Regions from separate parts of the Streptomyces sp. NPDC044984 genome, predicted to be linked through region 1. Evidence: riboswitches for the same ligand, from Rfam matches in the RefSeq annotation. Region 1 holds a riboswitch; each other region holds the start of a gene.

Evidence for each region. Region 1 has a riboswitch for cobalamin ahead of AB0A94_RS03475 (energy-coupling factor ABC transporter permease). Riboswitches for the same ligand answer to the same signal wherever they lie in the genome.
Region 2: it holds a riboswitch for cobalamin, as region 1 does, so the genes downstream of both, AB0A94_RS28065 (cobalamin biosynthesis protein) here and AB0A94_RS03475 (energy-coupling factor ABC transporter permease) in region 1, are expected to answer to the same signal.
Region 3: it holds a riboswitch for cobalamin, as region 1 does, so the genes downstream of both, AB0A94_RS17540 (ribonucleoside-diphosphate reductase subunit alpha) here and AB0A94_RS03475 (energy-coupling factor ABC transporter permease) in region 1, are expected to answer to the same signal.
Region 4: it holds a riboswitch for cobalamin, as region 1 does, so the genes downstream of both, AB0A94_RS05995 (prenyltransferase/squalene oxidase repeat-containing protein) here and AB0A94_RS03475 (energy-coupling factor ABC transporter permease) in region 1, are expected to answer to the same signal.

The regions. Positions count from the first base shown of each region.
Region 1 is NZ_JBEZBE010000002.1:289,300-293,453, reverse strand. Features, by position in the region: gene cbiQ (cobalt ECF transporter T component CbiQ) at 1-477, opposite strand, end outside; gene AB0A94_RS03480 (energy-coupling factor ABC transporter substrate-binding protein) at 484-900, opposite strand; gene AB0A94_RS03475 (energy-coupling factor ABC transporter permease) at 897-1,607, opposite strand; cobalamin riboswitch at 1,637-1,820, opposite strand; gene AB0A94_RS03470 (ABC transporter substrate-binding protein) at 2,023-3,612, shown strand; gene AB0A94_RS03465 (ABC transporter permease) at 3,633-4,154, shown strand, end outside.
Region 2 is NZ_JBEZBE010000029.1:81,118-85,271, forward strand. Features, by position in the region: gene AB0A94_RS28060 (cobyric acid synthase) at 1-1,032, opposite strand, end outside; gene AB0A94_RS28065 (cobalamin biosynthesis protein) at 1,029-1,970, opposite strand; cobalamin riboswitch at 2,091-2,229, opposite strand; gene AB0A94_RS28070 (hypothetical protein) at 2,398-2,619, opposite strand; gene AB0A94_RS28075 (inorganic phosphate transporter) at 2,651-3,904, opposite strand.
Region 3 is NZ_JBEZBE010000014.1:115,841-119,994, forward strand. Features, by position in the region: gene mctP (monocarboxylate uptake permease MctP) at 1-978, shown strand, start outside; gene AB0A94_RS17535 (GNAT family N-acetyltransferase) at 1,056-1,562, shown strand; cobalamin riboswitch at 1,578-1,746, shown strand; gene AB0A94_RS17540 (ribonucleoside-diphosphate reductase subunit alpha) at 1,869-4,154, shown strand, end outside.
Region 4 is NZ_JBEZBE010000004.1:107,363-111,516, reverse strand. Features, by position in the region: gene AB0A94_RS06010 (TetR family transcriptional regulator) at 1-493, shown strand, start outside; gene AB0A94_RS06005 (RNA-guided endonuclease TnpB family protein) at 564-1,787, shown strand; partial or broken gene AB0A94_RS06000 (cellulose binding domain-containing protein) at 1,846-2,097, shown strand; cobalamin riboswitch at 2,197-2,337, shown strand; gene AB0A94_RS05995 (prenyltransferase/squalene oxidase repeat-containing protein) at 2,446-3,681, shown strand; gene AB0A94_RS05990 (SCO2322 family protein) at 3,678-4,154, shown strand, end outside.

The DNA of each region.
Region 1 (4,154 bases):
CACCGAGTCCAGCAACAGGAAGCTCATCCGGTACGTCACCAGCGCCACGTCCACGAGCGGGGCCGGCACCCCGGCCCGCACCAGACGCGGCAGCAGGTCGGACATCGGCGTGGTGAAGGCGAACAGCAGCACGCCCAGCGAGGCCGCCGACGTGCGCAGCAGCAACTCCCCGGCGCGCGGCGGCCCGTCCTCGGCCCAGGACACGAACCCGCCCGGCCCGCCCACCCGCACCAGCAGGGGCAGCGCCCCGGTGACGCAGAAGCCCAGCGGCACCCGGTACGCCCGCCACAGCCGCCGGCCCGGCACCCCCGCCGGGCCGAGCAGCACCGCGAGCGCCGCCACCAGCACCAGGGCCGCGCCCGGCCAGGGCGGCAGCGAGATCGCGAGCACGGTGAGGCCCAGCCCCAGCACGGCCTTGTCCACGGGATGACGGCGGCGCCAGCGACTGCCGTGCGCCGCCGCGTCGATCGGCAGCACGTGCCGTCAGCCCCGTCGTCGTTCGGAAACGGCCTCGGCGTCCGTGTCCGTGTCCGTCGTGTCCGTGTCCGCCGTATCCGTATCCGCGTCCGCGTCCGCCTCCGCCCGCAGCCGCTCCAGCGCCCGAGCCTCCCCCTGCCGACGCCCGCGCCGCACCCCGAAGTAGTACGCGAGGACGCCCGCGCCGAGTGCCGCCTGGAGGGCGAACAGCGCCGACTCGATCTCGCCGGACGGCGGTTCGTACAGCGGCGAGAACCAGGGCTCGTAGTCCGGGTCGAGCTCGGTGATCGCCGTCTCCGCCTCGGCGTCCGCGCCGGCGAAGGGCTCCTCCTTGTGGTCGCCGAGCCCGAAGACCAGCGGGATCACGGCGAGGGCGGCCACGAGCACCAGCAGCAGCGTGTTGATCTTCGCGTTGCGGCTCATCGGGCCACCGCCTCCGCCGAGTCCGCCGTCTTCCGCCCGGCCGCCGATGTCACCAGCACCCCGAGCCGCGTCAGCTCCCCCTTGCTCGACTGCACCAGCATGCGCATCACCAGCACCGTCAGCAGCCCCTCGCTCACCGCGAGCGGGATCTGCGTCACGGCGAAGACGGAGCCGAACTTGCCCAGCGCGCCCAGGAAGCCGCTGCCCGGGTCGGGGAAGGCGAGCGCCAGCTGCACGCTCGTCACGCAGTACGTCGACAGGTCGGCGACGAACGCGCCGGAGAACACCGCCACCATCAGCGGCACGTCGTACCGGCGCAACAGCCGGTAGAGCCCGTACCCGGCCCAGGGGCCGACGACCGCCATCGAGAAGACGTTGGCGCCCAGCGTGGTCAGCCCGCCGTGGGCGAGCAGCAGCGCCTGGAACAGCAGGGTGATGGTGCCCAGCACCGCCATGACCGGCGGCCGGAACAGGATCGCGCCCAGACCCGTGCCGGTGGGGTGGGAGCAACTCCCCGTGACGGACGGCAATTTCAGCGCGGACAGGACGAACGTGAACGCTCCCGACGCGCCGAGGAGCAGCGTGCTCTCGGGATGCTCCCTGACGTCGCGGACGAGCGACCGGGCTCCGTGGACGACGAACGGCGCCGCCGCGACGCCCCAGGCGACCGCGTGCGCCGGTGGCAGAAAACCCTCGGCTATGTGCATGGCTCAGCAGACCCTCTCCAGCACCTCGTGGATGGTTGACGCGCCTTGGCCGGTCTCCTGGCTGACGGGTACCACCGCCCGTGCTCCGCCTTCCCGGGTCCCGAAGGACCCAGTGGCCGTCCGTGAGGACTGGAGCCGGACTTCCCGATCACAGTGGCGAGGGCCGCACCGGTGTCGCACCGATTTCCCGTCACCAAGGCGTGGTGACAGTAGTGCCCGTTCCGGTCCGGTGACAAGCGGCCACAGGGGGCGCGCGGACGGCGCCCGGCAGCTCGCGCACCGGCGCGCACCTGCGCACTTGACACGAGCGGCGCCGCCCGCCGGGGCGGGGGAGTGAGGGGCCGGTGTCCTGGGCAGTACCTTGCTGCAATTAATATGCAACAACGATTTCCAGGCATCAGGGATGTGAGGTTCGATGACGACCCGACGAATACGGGGTGCCGCCGCCGCGCTCGCGATGGCCGGCGCGGTCGCCGCCTGCTCGGCGCCGGGCGACGGCGGCGCGGACGGCGGGGCGTCCGCCGATTCCGTCGTGATCGGGGTCCCGTCCGAACCGGACACCCTCAGCCCCCTGCTCGGCTACGGCAAGGACGGCAACTCCAAGATCTTCGACGGACTCCTCGCCCGCGACGCCGACATGAAGCTGAAGCCCGCCCTGGCGAAGGCGCTCCCCGAGATCAGCGACGGCGGCCGCACCTACACGTACACCCTGCGCGACGGCGTGAAGTTCAGCGACGGCGAACCGCTCACCGCCGACGACGTGGTGTTCACGTACCGCACCGTCCTGGACGACGAGACCAACAACACCGCCAAGAGCGAACTCGACGCCGTCAAGCAGGTCCGGGCGGACGGCGACGACAAGGTCGTCTTCACCCTGGACTACCCCTACGCGGCCTTCGCCGCCCGCACGGTGCTGCCCATCGTCCCCGAGCACGTAGCGGGCGAACAGGACCCCAACACCGGCTCCTTCAACACCGAGCCGGTCGGCACCGGCCCGTACGTCCTCACCGGCTGGAGCAAGGGCGAAAAGCTCACCTTCAAGGCCAATCCGGACTACTGGGGCGGCGCGCCGAAGGTGAAAAAGCTCACCATGGCGATCATCGCCGACGACGACGTCCGCGCCACCCGGCTGCGCTCCGGCGACCTCGACGGCGCGACCCTCCCGCCCAACCTCGCCGCCACCTTCAAGAGCGACGACGGCAAGAAGACGTACCGGGCGACGTCGTACGACTTCCGCGCCGTCACCCTCCCCACCGGCAACCCGGTCGCCGGCGACACCGCGATCCGCCGCGCCCTGGACCTGGCCGTGGACCGCGAGACCATGGTCGACAAGATCCTCGACGGCGCCGGCCGCCCCGCCTACGGCCCGCTGCCCCTCGACGACCCCTGGTTCGCCGAGGACGTCGAACGCCCCCAGGACCTCGGCAAGGCCAAGAGCATCCTCGACGAGGCCGGCTGGAAGCCCGGCGAGGACGGCATCCGCGCCAAGGACGGCCGCCCCGCCCGCTTCACCCTCTACTACCCCTCCGGCGACAAGGTCCGCCAGGACCACGCCCTCGCCTACGCCTCCGACGCCAAGAAGGCCGGCATCGACGTCGAGGTGGAGAGCGCCACCTGGGAGGTCATCGAGCCCCGGATGAAGCACGACGCCGTCCTCGCCGGCTTCGGCAGCACCGGCGACCCCGACTTCGGCCTCTACACGCTCCTGCACTCCTCCCTCGCCGGGGACGGCTTCAACAACATGGCCCTGTACGACAACCCGGCCGTCGACGAGGCCCTCGACACCGGCCGCCGCAGCCAGGACCCGAAGGACCGCGAGGCCGCCTACGACGACCTCCAGCGCGAACTGGTGAAGAACCCCGGCTACACCTTCCTCACCCACATCGACCACATGTACGTCCTCGCCGACCGCTGGCAGGACCTCACCACCCAGACCGAACCGCACGAGCACGGCTTCGCCAGCGGCCCCTGGTGGAACGTCGAGGACTGGCAGCCCGGCGCATGACTTCCCTCCCCTGGGGAGAGATGACCCGGCTCACGGCACGGCGGGCCCTGTTCGCCGTGCCCGTGCTGCTCGTCGTCACCTTCGGCGTGTTCGCCGTCGCCGCCGCCTCCCCCTTCGACCCCGTCAAGGCGTACGCCGGCACCGCCGCGCTCGGCGCCGACCAGGAGACCCTGGACCGGCTGCGCGAGAACCTCGGCGTGGACCGGCCGTTCACCGCCCGCTGGTGGGACTGGCTGACCTCCGCGTTCGGCGGCGACCTCGGCCAGTCCACCGTCATGCGCCAGCCCGTCGCCGAGGTCATCGGCGAACGCCTGGTCTGGTCGGCCCTGCTGTGCGCCGTCGCGTTCGCCGTCGCCGTCCTGCTCGGCACCGTGCTCGGCGTGCTCGCCGCCCGCCGCCCCGGCTCGCTCCTCGACCGCACGGTCACCTCCCTCGCGTACGCCCTGGAGGCCGCACCGGTCTTCTGGACCGCCCTGCTCGCCGTCTGGCTGTTCGCCCTCCACCTGGACGTCCTCCCGGCCGGCGGCCTCACCGACACCGGC
Region 2 (4,154 bases), on a different contig from region 1:
GCCCCCGCAGATCCCGAGCACGGGCCGCCCCTCGGCCGCCCGCCGCTCCAGCGCCTCCGCCAGCCCGCGCTCCCGCAGCCACTCCAGGGCCCGTACGGTCCCGCGGGTGCCCGGTACGACCACGAGGTCGGCGTCGACCAGCTCCTCGGGGCGGTCCACGAACCGCACCACGACGCCCGGTTCGGCGGCGAGCGCGTCCACGTCGGTGAAGTTGGACATCAGCGGCACCGCGCAGACGGCGACCCGCAGCACGTCCTCGCCGACCGGCGCGGCGACCACGGACTCCCGTACGGCGCCGCGCAGCGACACCCTGAGTCCGTCCTCCTCGTCGATGCCGAGGCCGTGCCGGAAGGGCAGCACGCCGTACGCGCGCCGTCCGGTCAGCCCGCGCAGCATCTCCAGGCCCGGTTCCAGCAGCGACACGTCGCCCCGGAACTTGTTCACCAGGAACCCGGCGACGAGCTCCTGGTCCTCGGGGGAGAGCAGGGCGACGGTGCCGAAGAAGGACGCGAAGACGCCGCCCCGGTCGATGTCGCCGACCACCAGGACCGGCAGTCCGGCACCCCGGGCGATCCCCATGTTCACGATGTCGGTGCGCCGCAGATTGATCTCGGCCGGGCTGCCGGCCCCCTCGCAGATCACCGCGTCATACGTGCCCCGCAACTGCTCCAGACAGTCCAGCACGGTGCCGAGGAGCCGCTGCTGCCGCCCGCCGTGGTACCCGCGTGCGCTCATCTCCCCGACCGGCCTGCCCAGCAGCACCACCTGGCTGGACTGCTCGCCGCCCGGCTTGAGCAGCACCGGGTTCATCAGCGCGGTCGGCTCGACCCGGCAGGCCTGGGCCTGCATGGCCTGTGCCCGCCCGATCTCGGCGCCCTCCCGGGTCACGAACGAGTTCAGCGACATGTTCTGCGCCTTGAACGGCGCGACCTTGACGCCCTGCCGCACCAGCCACCGGCAGATCCCGGCGGTCACGACGCTCTTGCCGGCGTCCGAGGTGGTCCCGGCGACCAGCAGACCCCCACCGCTCACGATGCACGTCCCTTCATGACGCTCCGCGCGAGGACGCAGGCCCCGAGCGCGAGCCAGGCGACCCGCCGCGAGAGCCGTACCGCCCGGTCGATGTCGGACACGGCGACGGCACGCCCGCCGCCGCCCAGCACGGGCCGGTGCTCGACCCGCCCGCCGTAGGAGAGGGTCCCGCCGAGCCGTACGCCGAGCGCGCCCGCGAAGGACGCCTCGACGGGCCCGGCGTTGGGGCTGGGATGCTTCGCCGCGTCCGCGCGCCACGCCCGCACGGCCCCGCGCGGGTCCGGTCCCGCGAGCGCGGCGAGTACGGCGGTCAGCCGCGCCCCGGGCCACCCGGCGACGTCGTCGAGGCGGGCGGAGGCCCAGCCGTAGCGGCGGTGACGGGGGGACTTGTGGCCGACCATCGCGTCCAGCGTGTTGACGGCCCGGAACCCGAGGAGGCCCGGCACCCCGGCGACGGCACCCCACACCAGCGCGCCCACCACGGCGTCGGAGGTGTTCTCGGCGACGGACTCGACCACCGCGCGGGCGATCCCGTCGGCGTCCAGCGCCTGCGGGTCCCGGCCGCACAGGTGCGGCAGCCGCGCCCGCGCCGCCTCGACGTCCCCGGCCTCCAGCGCCCGCCCGATGGTGCGGGCCTCCCGGGCCAGTGAGGTCCCGCCGACGACGGCCCAGGTGGCGACACCGGTCAGGGCGGCGGAGGCGGCGGGGGAGGAGCGTACGAGGCGTGCGGCGAGGCCGCCCAGCGCGACCGTTCCGCCGACGCACACGGCGGTGTGCAGCGCGCCCCGGCCCCGGTCGTCCCGCCACAGCACCCGTTCCACGGCAGCCGCGGCCCGCCCGAAAGCGGCGACCGGATGCCCCCGGCGGGGGTCGCCGAGCAGCAGGTCGCCGAGGAGGCCGGCGGCGGCGCCGTACGCGAACACGCGATCGGCACCCATGGGTCAGCCGGCCGAGGAACCGGAGGGGAGGGCCCCGGGAAGGGGCGGAGCGTCGCTGATCGACCTCGGCAGGCAGCCGCGCATGGCGTTATGTCCTCACTCAGGGTGTCCACGCCCTGGTTCGACGAGACCGGCGGTGAGAGTTCCTGGCTCCCGGGGTGTCTACCCCGGTGACAGTGGCGGGACCGCGCCGGAATCGCACCGGCTTCCTCTCCTGCCGCCGTAGTGGCTGAGGCAGTCCACCACGGCCCCGGAAGGGCCGTCAACTTGCCGTTGACCTGCGAGGCTGAAGTGTGCTGAGGCCCACAGAGGGGCTCCGGTGGGTGAACCGCAGGCGGGGGGTGCGCGGGCGGGGGCGCACACACGCGAGCGGGCGGTGCGGATGCCGAGGCACCCGCACCGCCCGCCGGACGGAGACGATCCGTGATCAGGCCATGATCAGGTAGATCCCGTACCCCACCGCCGCCGCGCACGCCGCGAAGCAGGCGTAGGCGGCGCTGACCGCCAGGGCCGCGGACTCGCCCTGCGCGGCGGCCCGCTCGCGGCGGGACAGGCCGTTGATGCCGAGGGTGAACAGACCCACCAGGGCCACGGTGACCACGAGGCTGACGCCGAAGACGGAACCGAGGGCCGCCCAGTCGATCTTCATGGTGTTCTTCTTCCTTCGTACCGGGACGCGGTCAGACGGTCGTCTTGGCCGACGGGGCCGCCGGGTCGATGGGGGCCGGGGCCGGGATGGTGGCCGAGAGGTCCTCGGCCACGGTGCCCGCCGGGGGCGGGGTGACGGCGGCCATGGCCGTGGTCACCACACCGGCCGGCTCCCCGTCGGCGCCGTCGTGGTCGTTGACGTTGGTGTGGTCGACGACCTCGCGCCGGGAGATCTTCCAGATCGCGGCGCTGGAGGTGATCAGGAAGACGGCCACGAGGGCGGTGCCCCAGTCGCCGAAGCCGCAGACCCACTCGGCGAGCGCCGCGACCAGGGCCGCGGCCGGCAGCGTCAGGCCCCAGGCGACGAACATCCGGGTGGCCGTCGACCAGCGGACGACACCGCCCTTGCGGCCCAGGCCCGCGCCCATCACGGAACCGGAAACGGAATGCGTGGTGGAGAGGGAGAAGCCGAGGTGCGAGGAGGCCAGGATGACCGTCGCGGCGCTGGTCTGGGCGGCGAAGCCCTGCTGCGGCTGGAGGTCGGTCAGGCCCTTGCCCATGGTGCGGATGATGCGCCAGCCGCCGAGGTAGGTGCCGAGCGCGATGGCGACGCCCGCGGAGAGGATGACCCACAGGGGCGGGTCGGAGTCGGGGGCGAGGGTGCCGCCGGCGACCAGGGCGAGGGTGATGATGCCCATCGTCTTCTGGGCGTCGTTGGTGCCGTGGGCCAGGGAGACCAGGCCCGCGGAGGCGATCTGTCCGGCGCGGTAGCCCTTCGCGGAGGCGTTGGCCTCGGCCTTCCGGCCCAGACGGTAGGTCAGCCGGGTGGCGAACAGCGCGGCGACTCCGGCCACCAGCGGGGCGGCGATCGCGGGGATCAGGACCTTGGTGACGAGGACGTCGCCGTGCACCGCGCCGAGGCCGGCGGAGGCGACGGTGGCGCCGATCAGACCGCCCATGAGGGCGTGCGAGGAGCTGGACGGCAGACCGACCAGCCAGGTCAGGAGGTTCCAGAGGATCGCACCGACCAACGCGGCGAAGATGACCTCGGGACGGATGCCGGACTCGTCGACGAGTCCTTTGGAGATCGTGTTGGCGACCTCCACCGAGAGGAAGGCGCCCACAAGGTTCAGTACGGCGGACATGGCCACCGCGACCTTGGGCTTGAGGGCACCGGTCGAAATGGTCGTCGCCATCGCGTTCGCGGTGTCGTGGAAACCGTTCGTGAAATCGAACGCGAGTGCGGTCACCACCACAATCGCGAGGATCAGCGAGAAGCTTTCCATTTACCCAGGCATTCGTTCGAGGTCATTGACTGGTTGAACGTAGGTAACCAGGGTGAACGGAAGATGAACTGGAATGGGCATCGTGGTGACCGTAAGAGGGGGCGGGCGCTCCGCCGGATGGCGCAGCCGCGCCGTGCCGTACGGGAGGCCCCGCGGCGCGGGCCTTCAGGCGCTCCGGGTGAACCTCTCCGTCCGGTCGAGTGAGCCGTCGAGGAGATCCTGGTCACCCGGAAGGGTGCCGCCGCCGTTG
Region 3 (4,154 bases), on a different contig from region 1:
ATCAAGCTGGGCGGCTTCGACGAGATCTTCGCCTCCGCGCGGGAGGCGTACAGCGAGACCAACCCGGCCACGGGCGCGCCGCGCGGTGCGCTGGTGCCGGGCGAGGCGGGCCAGTGGACGTACGCCACGCTGGCGCTGGGCTCGGCGCTCGCGCTGTTCATGTACCCGCACTCGATCACCGCGACGCTGTCCTCGCGCAGCCGTGAGGTGATCCGCCGCAACACCACGATCCTGCCGCTGTACTCCCTGATGCTGGGCCTGCTGGCGCTGCTCGGCTTCATGGCGATCGCGGCCGGGGTCAAGGTCAGCAACGGCCAGCTGGCGATTCCGCAGCTGTTCGAGAACATGTTCCCGGACTGGTTCGCGGGCGTGGCGTTCGCGGCGATCGGCATCGGCGCGCTGGTACCGGCGGCGATCATGTCGATCGCGGCGGCGAACCTCTTCACCCGCAACATCTACAAGGACTTCATCAAGCCGGACGCGACGCCGAAGCAGGAGACCCAGGTCTCCAAGGTCGTGTCCCTGCTGGTGAAGGTGGGCGCGCTGGCCTTCGTCCTGACCATGGACAAGACCGTCGCCATCAACTTCCAGCTGCTCGGCGGCATCTGGATCCTGCAGACCTTCCCGGCGCTGGTGGGTGGCCTGTTCACCCGCTGGTTCCACCGCTGGGCGCTGATCGGCGGCTGGGCGGTCGGCATGGTCTACGGCACGGTCGCCGCGTACGGGGTGGCCTCGCCGACGCAGAAGCACTTCGGCGGGTCGTCGAAGGAGATCCCGGGCATCGGCGAGATCGGCTACATCGGCCTCACCGCGTTCGTGATCAACGTCCTGGTCACGGTCGTCCTGACCTTCGTCATGAGGGCCGTCAAGGCGCCCGAGGGCATCGACGAGACCAAGCCGCAGGACTACACGGCGGACGCGGGTGACCCCGGTGTCCAGGTGGAACTTCCGCCGGCCACGGCGGGCAGCAGCCACTGACGCCCGCGACGCGGGACGACGGGCCGCCGGAGGAATCCGGCGGCCCGTCGTCGTACCCGTCCGGCACACTCCCCCCCATGGACATCGTCATCCGGCCGGTGGAGCCCGGCGAGCACGGGGAACTCGGTGAGATCACCGCACAGGCCTATCTGCTGGACGGGCTGCTCGACTTCGGGGAGAGCGACGCGTACCTCGGTGAGCTGCGGGACGTGGCGAAGCGGGCGGCGACCGCCGAGGTGCTGGTCGCCGTGGAGAACGGGGCGGTGCTGGGCGGGGTGACCTTCGTGCCGGGTCCCGGCCCGATGGCCGACCTGGCCGGGCCGGGCGAGGCGGAGATCCGGATGCTCGCGGTCGCCCGCGCGGGCCGCGGCCGGGGCGCCGGGGAGGCCCTGGTGCGTGCCTGCGTCGACCGGGCGCGGGCCGCCGAGGGGTGCGTGCGGATCGTGCTGTCGACCCAGCGCCCCATGTGCTCCGCCCACCGCGTCTACGAGCGGCTGGGGTTCACCCGCAGCCCGGAGCGCGACTGGAACCCCCTGCCGGACCTGGACGACATCACTCTGCTCACCTACGAGTTGACGCTCTGACACCTTCGCGACACAACATATGGGGTTGGCGGCGGCACCCGACACAAGATGTATGCTCGTGCTCGCTGTCGTCGCAGGGGAATCCGGTGCGAATCCGGAACTGTCCCGCAACGGTGTACCCATGCCCGCGTACGCGTGTGCCTGGGCGTCAGTCCGAGGACCTGCCGACAGTGCGCCCGGCCGTCCGGTCCGGGTGCCTGGACGTCCGGGCCTCGTGGAATGGGCCGGTGGACGCGACGCCGCGTGCGCTCGTGTGCTGCCCCCTGCCCGCTTCGAGGCCCCGTGCCGAGCGAGGGAGAGCCCCACGTGACCATCGCGCCAGCCGATCCGGCCTCAGCGATCGACGTGACCGAGGAGAGCGGCGGCCCCGGTGCCGCGCTGCTGCGGACCCTGACCGAGCTGACCGCCGACCTGCCGGACGCCGACCCCGGCCGGGTCGCCGCCGCCGCGCTGCGCGGCCGGTCCGCTTCCGCCGACGAGGCGGAGCTGCGGGAGCTGGCCACCGAGGCGGCGGCCGGGCTCATCTCCGAGGACCCGGCCTACTCCCGGCTCGCCGCCCGGCTGCTGACCCTCTCCATCCGGGCCGAGGCCGCCTCACAGGGCGTCACCTCGTTCACCGGGTCCGTCGCGACCGGGCACCGCGAGGGCCTGATCGCCGACCGGACCGCCGGGTTCGTCCGGCTGCACGCGGACCGGCTCGACGCGCTGATCGACACCGGCGCCGACGACCGCTTCGGCTACTTCGGCCTGCGTACCCTGCACAGCCGCTACCTGCTGCGGCACCCGCTCACCCGCAAGGTCGTCGAGACGCCCCAGCACTTCCTGCTGCGGGTCGCCGCCGGACTCGCCGAGGACGACAGCGCGCGCTCGGTGGACGAGGTCGCCGCGCTGTACGGGCTGATGAGCCGCCTGGACTACCTGCCCTCCTCCCCCACCCTGTTCAACTCCGGCACGCGGCACCCGCAGATGTCGTCCTGCTACCTCCTCGACTCCCCCAAGGACGAGCTGGACTCCATCTACGACCGCTACCACCAGGTCGCCCGCCTCTCCAAGCACGCCGGCGGCATCGGCCTGTCCTACTCCCGTATCCGTGCCCGGGGTTCGCTGATCCGCGGCACCAACGGGCACTCCAACGGCATCGTCCCGTTCCTGAAGACGCTCGACGCCTCGGTCGCCGCCGTGAACCAGGGCGGCCGGCGCAAGGGGGCGGCGGCGGTCTACCTGGAGACCTGGCACCTGGACATCGAGGAGTTCCTGGAGCTGCGCGACAACACCGGCGAGGACGCCCGCCGTACGCACAACCTGAACCTCGCGCACTGGGTGCCGGACGAGTTCATGCGCCGGGTGGAGGCCGACGCGCCCTGGTCGCTGTTCTCCCCGGCGGACGTGCCCGAACTGGTCGACCTGTGGGGCGAGGAGTTCGACGCGGCGTACCGGGCCGCCGAGGCGAAGGGCCTGGCGAGGAAGACCCTCCCGGCCCGCGAGCTGTACGGCCGCATGATGCGCACCCTCGCGCAGACCGGCAACGGCTGGATGACCTTCAAGGACGCCGCCAACCGCACGGCGAACCAGACCGCCCAGCCGGGCCACGTCATCCACTCCTCGAACCTCTGCACGGAGATCCTGGAGGTCACCGACGACGGGGAGACGGCGGTCTGCAACCTGGGGTCGGTCAACCTCGGCGCCTTCGTGGAGCAGGGGGACATCGACTGGGAGCGCCTCGACGAGACGGTGCGCACGGCAGTGACGTTCCTCGACCGGGTCGTCGACATCAACTTCTACCCGACCGAGCAGGCGGGCCGCTCCAACGCCAGGTGGCGCCCCGTCGGTCTCGGCGCCATGGGCCTGCAGGACGTCTTCTTCAAGCTGCGGCTGCCCTTCGACTCCCCGGAGGCGAAGGCCCTGTCCACGAGGATCGCCGAGCGGATCATGCTCGCCGCGTACGAGACCTCCGCCGACCTCGCCGAGCGGGACGGCCCGCTCCCGGCCTGGGAGAAGACCCGTACCGCCCGGGGAGTACTGCACCCCGACCACTACGACACCGACCTGACCTGGCCGGAGCGCTGGGCGGCGCTGCGGACGCGGATCGCCTCCGTCGGGATGCGCAACTCGCTGCTCCTGGCGATCGCGCCCACCGCCACCATCGCGTCGATCGCGGGCGGATACGAGTGCATCGAGCCGCAGGTGTCCAACCTGTTCAAGCGCGAGACGCTGTCCGGGGAGTTCCTCCAGGTCAACTCGTACCTGGTGGACGACCTGAAGCGGCTCGGCGTGTGGGACGCGCGCACCCGTGAGGCGCTGCGCGAGGCGGGTGGCTCGGTGCAGGACTTCACCTGGATCCCCGAGGAGGTGCGCCGGCTGTACCGCACGGCGTGGGAGATCCCGCAGCGCGGTCTGATCGACATGGCCGCCGCCCGCACCCCGTTCCTGGACCAGGCGCAGTCGCTCAACCTGTTCCTGGAGACGCCGACCATCGGGAAGCTCTCCTCGATGTACGCGTACGCCTGGAAGCAGGGCCTGAAGACCACGTACTACCTGCGCTCCCGCCCGGCGACCCGGATCGCCCGCGCGGCGGCCCGCACCACCGTCCCC
Region 4 (4,154 bases), on a different contig from region 1:
CGAGGTCGCGGAGTCCTCGCAGGTGGCGCTCGGCACGCTGTACCGCTACTTCCCGTCCAAGATCCATCTCCTGGTCGCGACCATGCAGGACCAGCTGGAGACCCTGCACGGCACGCTGCGGAAGAAGCCGCCGGCCGGTGAGACCCCGGCCGAGCGGGTCGCCGAAACCCTGATGCGGGCCTTCCGCGCGCTCCAGCGGGAGCCGCACCTGGCCGACGCGATGGTGCGCGCCCTGACGTTCGCGGACCGCAGCGTGAGCCCGGAGGTCGACCAGGTCTCGCGGCAGACCACGAGGATCATCCTGGACGCCATGGAGCTCACCGATCCCACGCCCGAGCAGCTCTCGGCCGTCCGGGTCATCGAGCACACCTGGCACTCGGCCCTGATCACCTGGCTCTCGGGCCGCGCCTCCATCGCCCAGGTCAGGGTCGACATAGAGACGGCGTGCCGCCTGATGGATCTGACGACCCCGGAGGCCGCGGACGCCCGCTGAGCCAGCAGGGGGAGGTGGGGAACGGGTGTTCCCGGTTCCGGCTGGGTTGGCTTGTTCGTACGATCTTCGTGTGCAGCTTCGCTATGCGTTCCGGTTGTATCCGGATACCGGTCAACGGGTCGCGTTGACAAGGGCGTTCGGGTGTGCGCGTGTCGTGTTCAACGACGCGGTGCGTACCCGTGAAGACGCCCGCAAGGCCGGCTGGCCGTTCCCGACGGCTGCCGGGTTGTCCCGGAAACTGATCACCGAGGCGAAGCGGACAGCGGAACGAGCCTGGCTGGGGGACGTGTCCGCGGTGGTGCTCCAGCAGTCCTTGCGGGACGCGGAGGCTGCGTACCGCGCCTTCTTCGCCTCCCTCAAGGGCACCCGCAAGGGCGCCCGGGTGGGCGCGCCCCGATTGAAGTCGCGCAAGGATGCGCGGCAGTCGGTGCGGTTCACCGCCAACGCCCGCTGGAGTATCACCGGCAGTGGCAGGCTGAGCCTGCCGAAGATCGGCGCGGTGAAGGTGAAGTGGTCTCGCGTCCTTCCCGCCACGCCGTCGTCCGTCACCGTGCTCAGGGACGCCGCTGGGAGGTTTTTCGCGTCCTTCGTCGTCGACACCGACCCTGTCACCGACCGGGCGCGGATGCCCGAGACGGACCGCACCGTCGGCATCGATCTCGGCCTCACGCACTTCGCCGTCCTCTCCGACGGCACGAAGATCGACTCCCCGCGTTTCCTGCGGCGTGCGGAGAAGAAGCTGAAGAAGGCCCAGCGGGAGCTGTCCCGCAAACAGAAAGGGAGCAACAACCGTGACAAGGCCCGCCTGAAAGTTGCCCGAGCCCACGCGAAGGTCACCGACGCACGCCGTGAGTTCCACCACAAGCTCTCCACAAGGCTGATCTCCGAGAACCAAGGAATCGCGGTGGAGGACCTGTCGGTCAAGGGACTGGCGCGTACCAGGCTGGCCAAGTCGGTGCACGACGCAGGATGGGCACAGTTCACCGGCATGCTGGGATACAAGGCGAAGCGGTACGGCCGAACCCTGGTCGAGGTGGGCCGGTTCGAACCGACCTCCCAGACCTGCCACGTCTGCGGCACCGTGGACGGCCCCAAACCCCTCAACATCCGGGAATGGACTTGCACGGCCTGCGGTACCGTCCACGACCGGGACCACAACGCCGCGATCAACATCGAAACGGCCGCCGGACTGGCGGTATCGGCCTGCGGAGCGCCGGTAAGACCGGGAGCGATCCCGGCACAGCGCGAAGAAACAGGAAGCCACGGATTCCCGACCGATGTCCGTGCCGCGTAGCAGCACAGCAAGGTCGAGAAGGCCAGAATCCTCGGGCTTCAGCCCAGGAGCAAGTCAAAACGGCAAGGTGACGATCACGGCGGGCAGTTCGCCGATCACCGCCTGGAGCGTGAACGTCACCATGACGGCCCCGCAGAAGGTCGTCTCCGTCTGGAACGGCTCACCCACCTGGGACAGCGGCGGCACCGTCATGACGGTGCGGTCCAGCTGGAACGGCACGCTCGCGGCCGGGGCCTCGACCAGCTTCGGCTTCACCGTGAACGGCGGTACGACACCCCCGCCGCAGGTCGGCGCCTGCACGGCGTCCTGACCCGGCCCACCGCACCCGCACCCCTTTTCCGGGGCTGCGGGTGCGGTGCGCGCCTCACGGCCCGCGTGACCCCCCTCACCGAAGCCACCCCTGGCCCCTTCCCTACGGGCGGGTAGAGTGTCGGCGTCGTCATCACACCGTACGGGGGGAAGCCGGTGCAATTCCGGCGCTGACCCGCAACCGTGAACCGTCCGCCGAAGACGGTGAGCCGGACTGCCCCGCACGGTCCGTGACCGGCTCACGTGCCCGGCGCTCCGCCGGTGCACGGCACCGTCGAGGCATACGGAGCCGAGCCGCCGGGGTGTCCCGCGCTGCCCGGCCCTCCTGCAGGGAAGGCACCCGCCGATCATGAATGTTCGCCGCAGCGCAGCGGTCCTGGCCGCCGTCGCCGTGATCGGCGCCGCCACTCCGGCCGCCGCCGACACGTCCCCGTCCCCGTCACCGTCCCGGGCGCCGCTCCCCTCCGCCCTGTACGGCGACGGCGACCCGCAGTACGACGGCGTCTGGCGCCAGTCGCTCGCCCTGCTCGCCCAGCACACGGCCGGCGTCGAGCCGCCGAAGGCGGCCGTCGACTGGCTGGCCGGCCAGCAGTGCGCCGACGGCTCCTTCGCCCCGTACCGCGCCGACACCGCCGAGGCGTGCGACGCGAAGACGACGGTCGACACCAACCAGACCGCCGCCGCCGTCCAGGCCCTCGCCGCGCTCGGCGGCCACGACGACGTCACGAAGAAGGCCGTCGGCTGGCTGAAGTCCGCGCAGAACGAGGACGGCGGCTGGGGCTACGTCGCGGGTGGCGCCAGCGACACCAACTCCACCTCCGTCGTCATCGGCGCGCTCGCCGCCACCGGTGAGAAGCCGGCCGAGGTGAAGAAGGACGGCAAGTCCCCCTACGACGCCCTGCTGACGCTGGCGCTCCCCTGCGAGGGCGACGGCGCGGGCGCCTTCGCCTTCCAGCCGGACAAGAAGGGCGGACTGGTCGCCAACGCGGACGCGACGGCGGCGGGCGTGCTCGGTTCGCTGGGTGCGGGCCTGGCCGTCGAGCCCGGCAAGGGCGAGGCGAAGGCAGCCGCCTGCGAGAAGGCCGACGGCCCCGAGCAGGCCGCCGCCAACGGCGCCGCGTACCTGGCCGACGCCCTCGCCGAGGACGGCCACCTCACCTCCGCCCTCCCCGGCGCCGAGGACCAGCCCGACTACGGCAACACCGCCGACGCGGTCGTCGCACTCGCCGCGCAGGGCTCCGCGGAGCAGGCCGGCAAGTCCCTGGCCTGGCTGGAGAAGAACGCCGCCGACTGGGCGACCAAGAGCGGTCCCGCCGCCTACGCCCAGCTGATCCTCGCCGCCCACGCCACCGGCGCCGACCCGCGCGACTTCGGCGGGACGGACCTCGTGAAGCAGCTCGGCGCGACGGGCCCGGCCGCCGCCGGGAAGAGCGCGGAGACGAAGTCGGCCGAGAAGGACGAGAAGAAGGACGAGTCGGAGTCCGACTCCGGCTTCGGCGTCTGGTGGTTCGTCGGCGTCTGCCTGGTCGCCGGCATCGGCATCGGCTTCCTGATCAGCGGCCGCGCGAAGAAGCAGCAGCCGTGATCCGCCGGGCCACCGTCCTGTTCCTGGCCGCGCTCCTGCCCCTGCCGGCGGGCGCGGGCCAGGCCCAGGCCGTCGGCTACCGCTACTGGTCCTTCTGGGAGCGGAACGGCACGGCGTGGACGTACGCCACCCAGGGCCCGTCCCTCGCCCGCCCCGCCGACGGCGACGTCCACGGCTTCCGCTTCTCCGTCAGCGAGAACTCCGCCGACGCGGCGAAGCCCCGGGGCACCGCCGACTTCGACACCATCTGCGCGAAGACCCCGGCGGCCGACGGCAGCAAACGCGTGGCCCTGGTCATCGACTTCGGCACCCCCGCCGACGCCCCGTCCGGCGAAACCCCGCCGACGGCCCGTACGGCCTGCGCCCGGGTCCCCGAGGACGCCACCACCGCCGAGGCCCTGGCCACGATCGCCGAACCCCTCCGCTACGACACCAACGCCCTGCTGTGCGCGATAGCGGGCTACCCGAAGAAG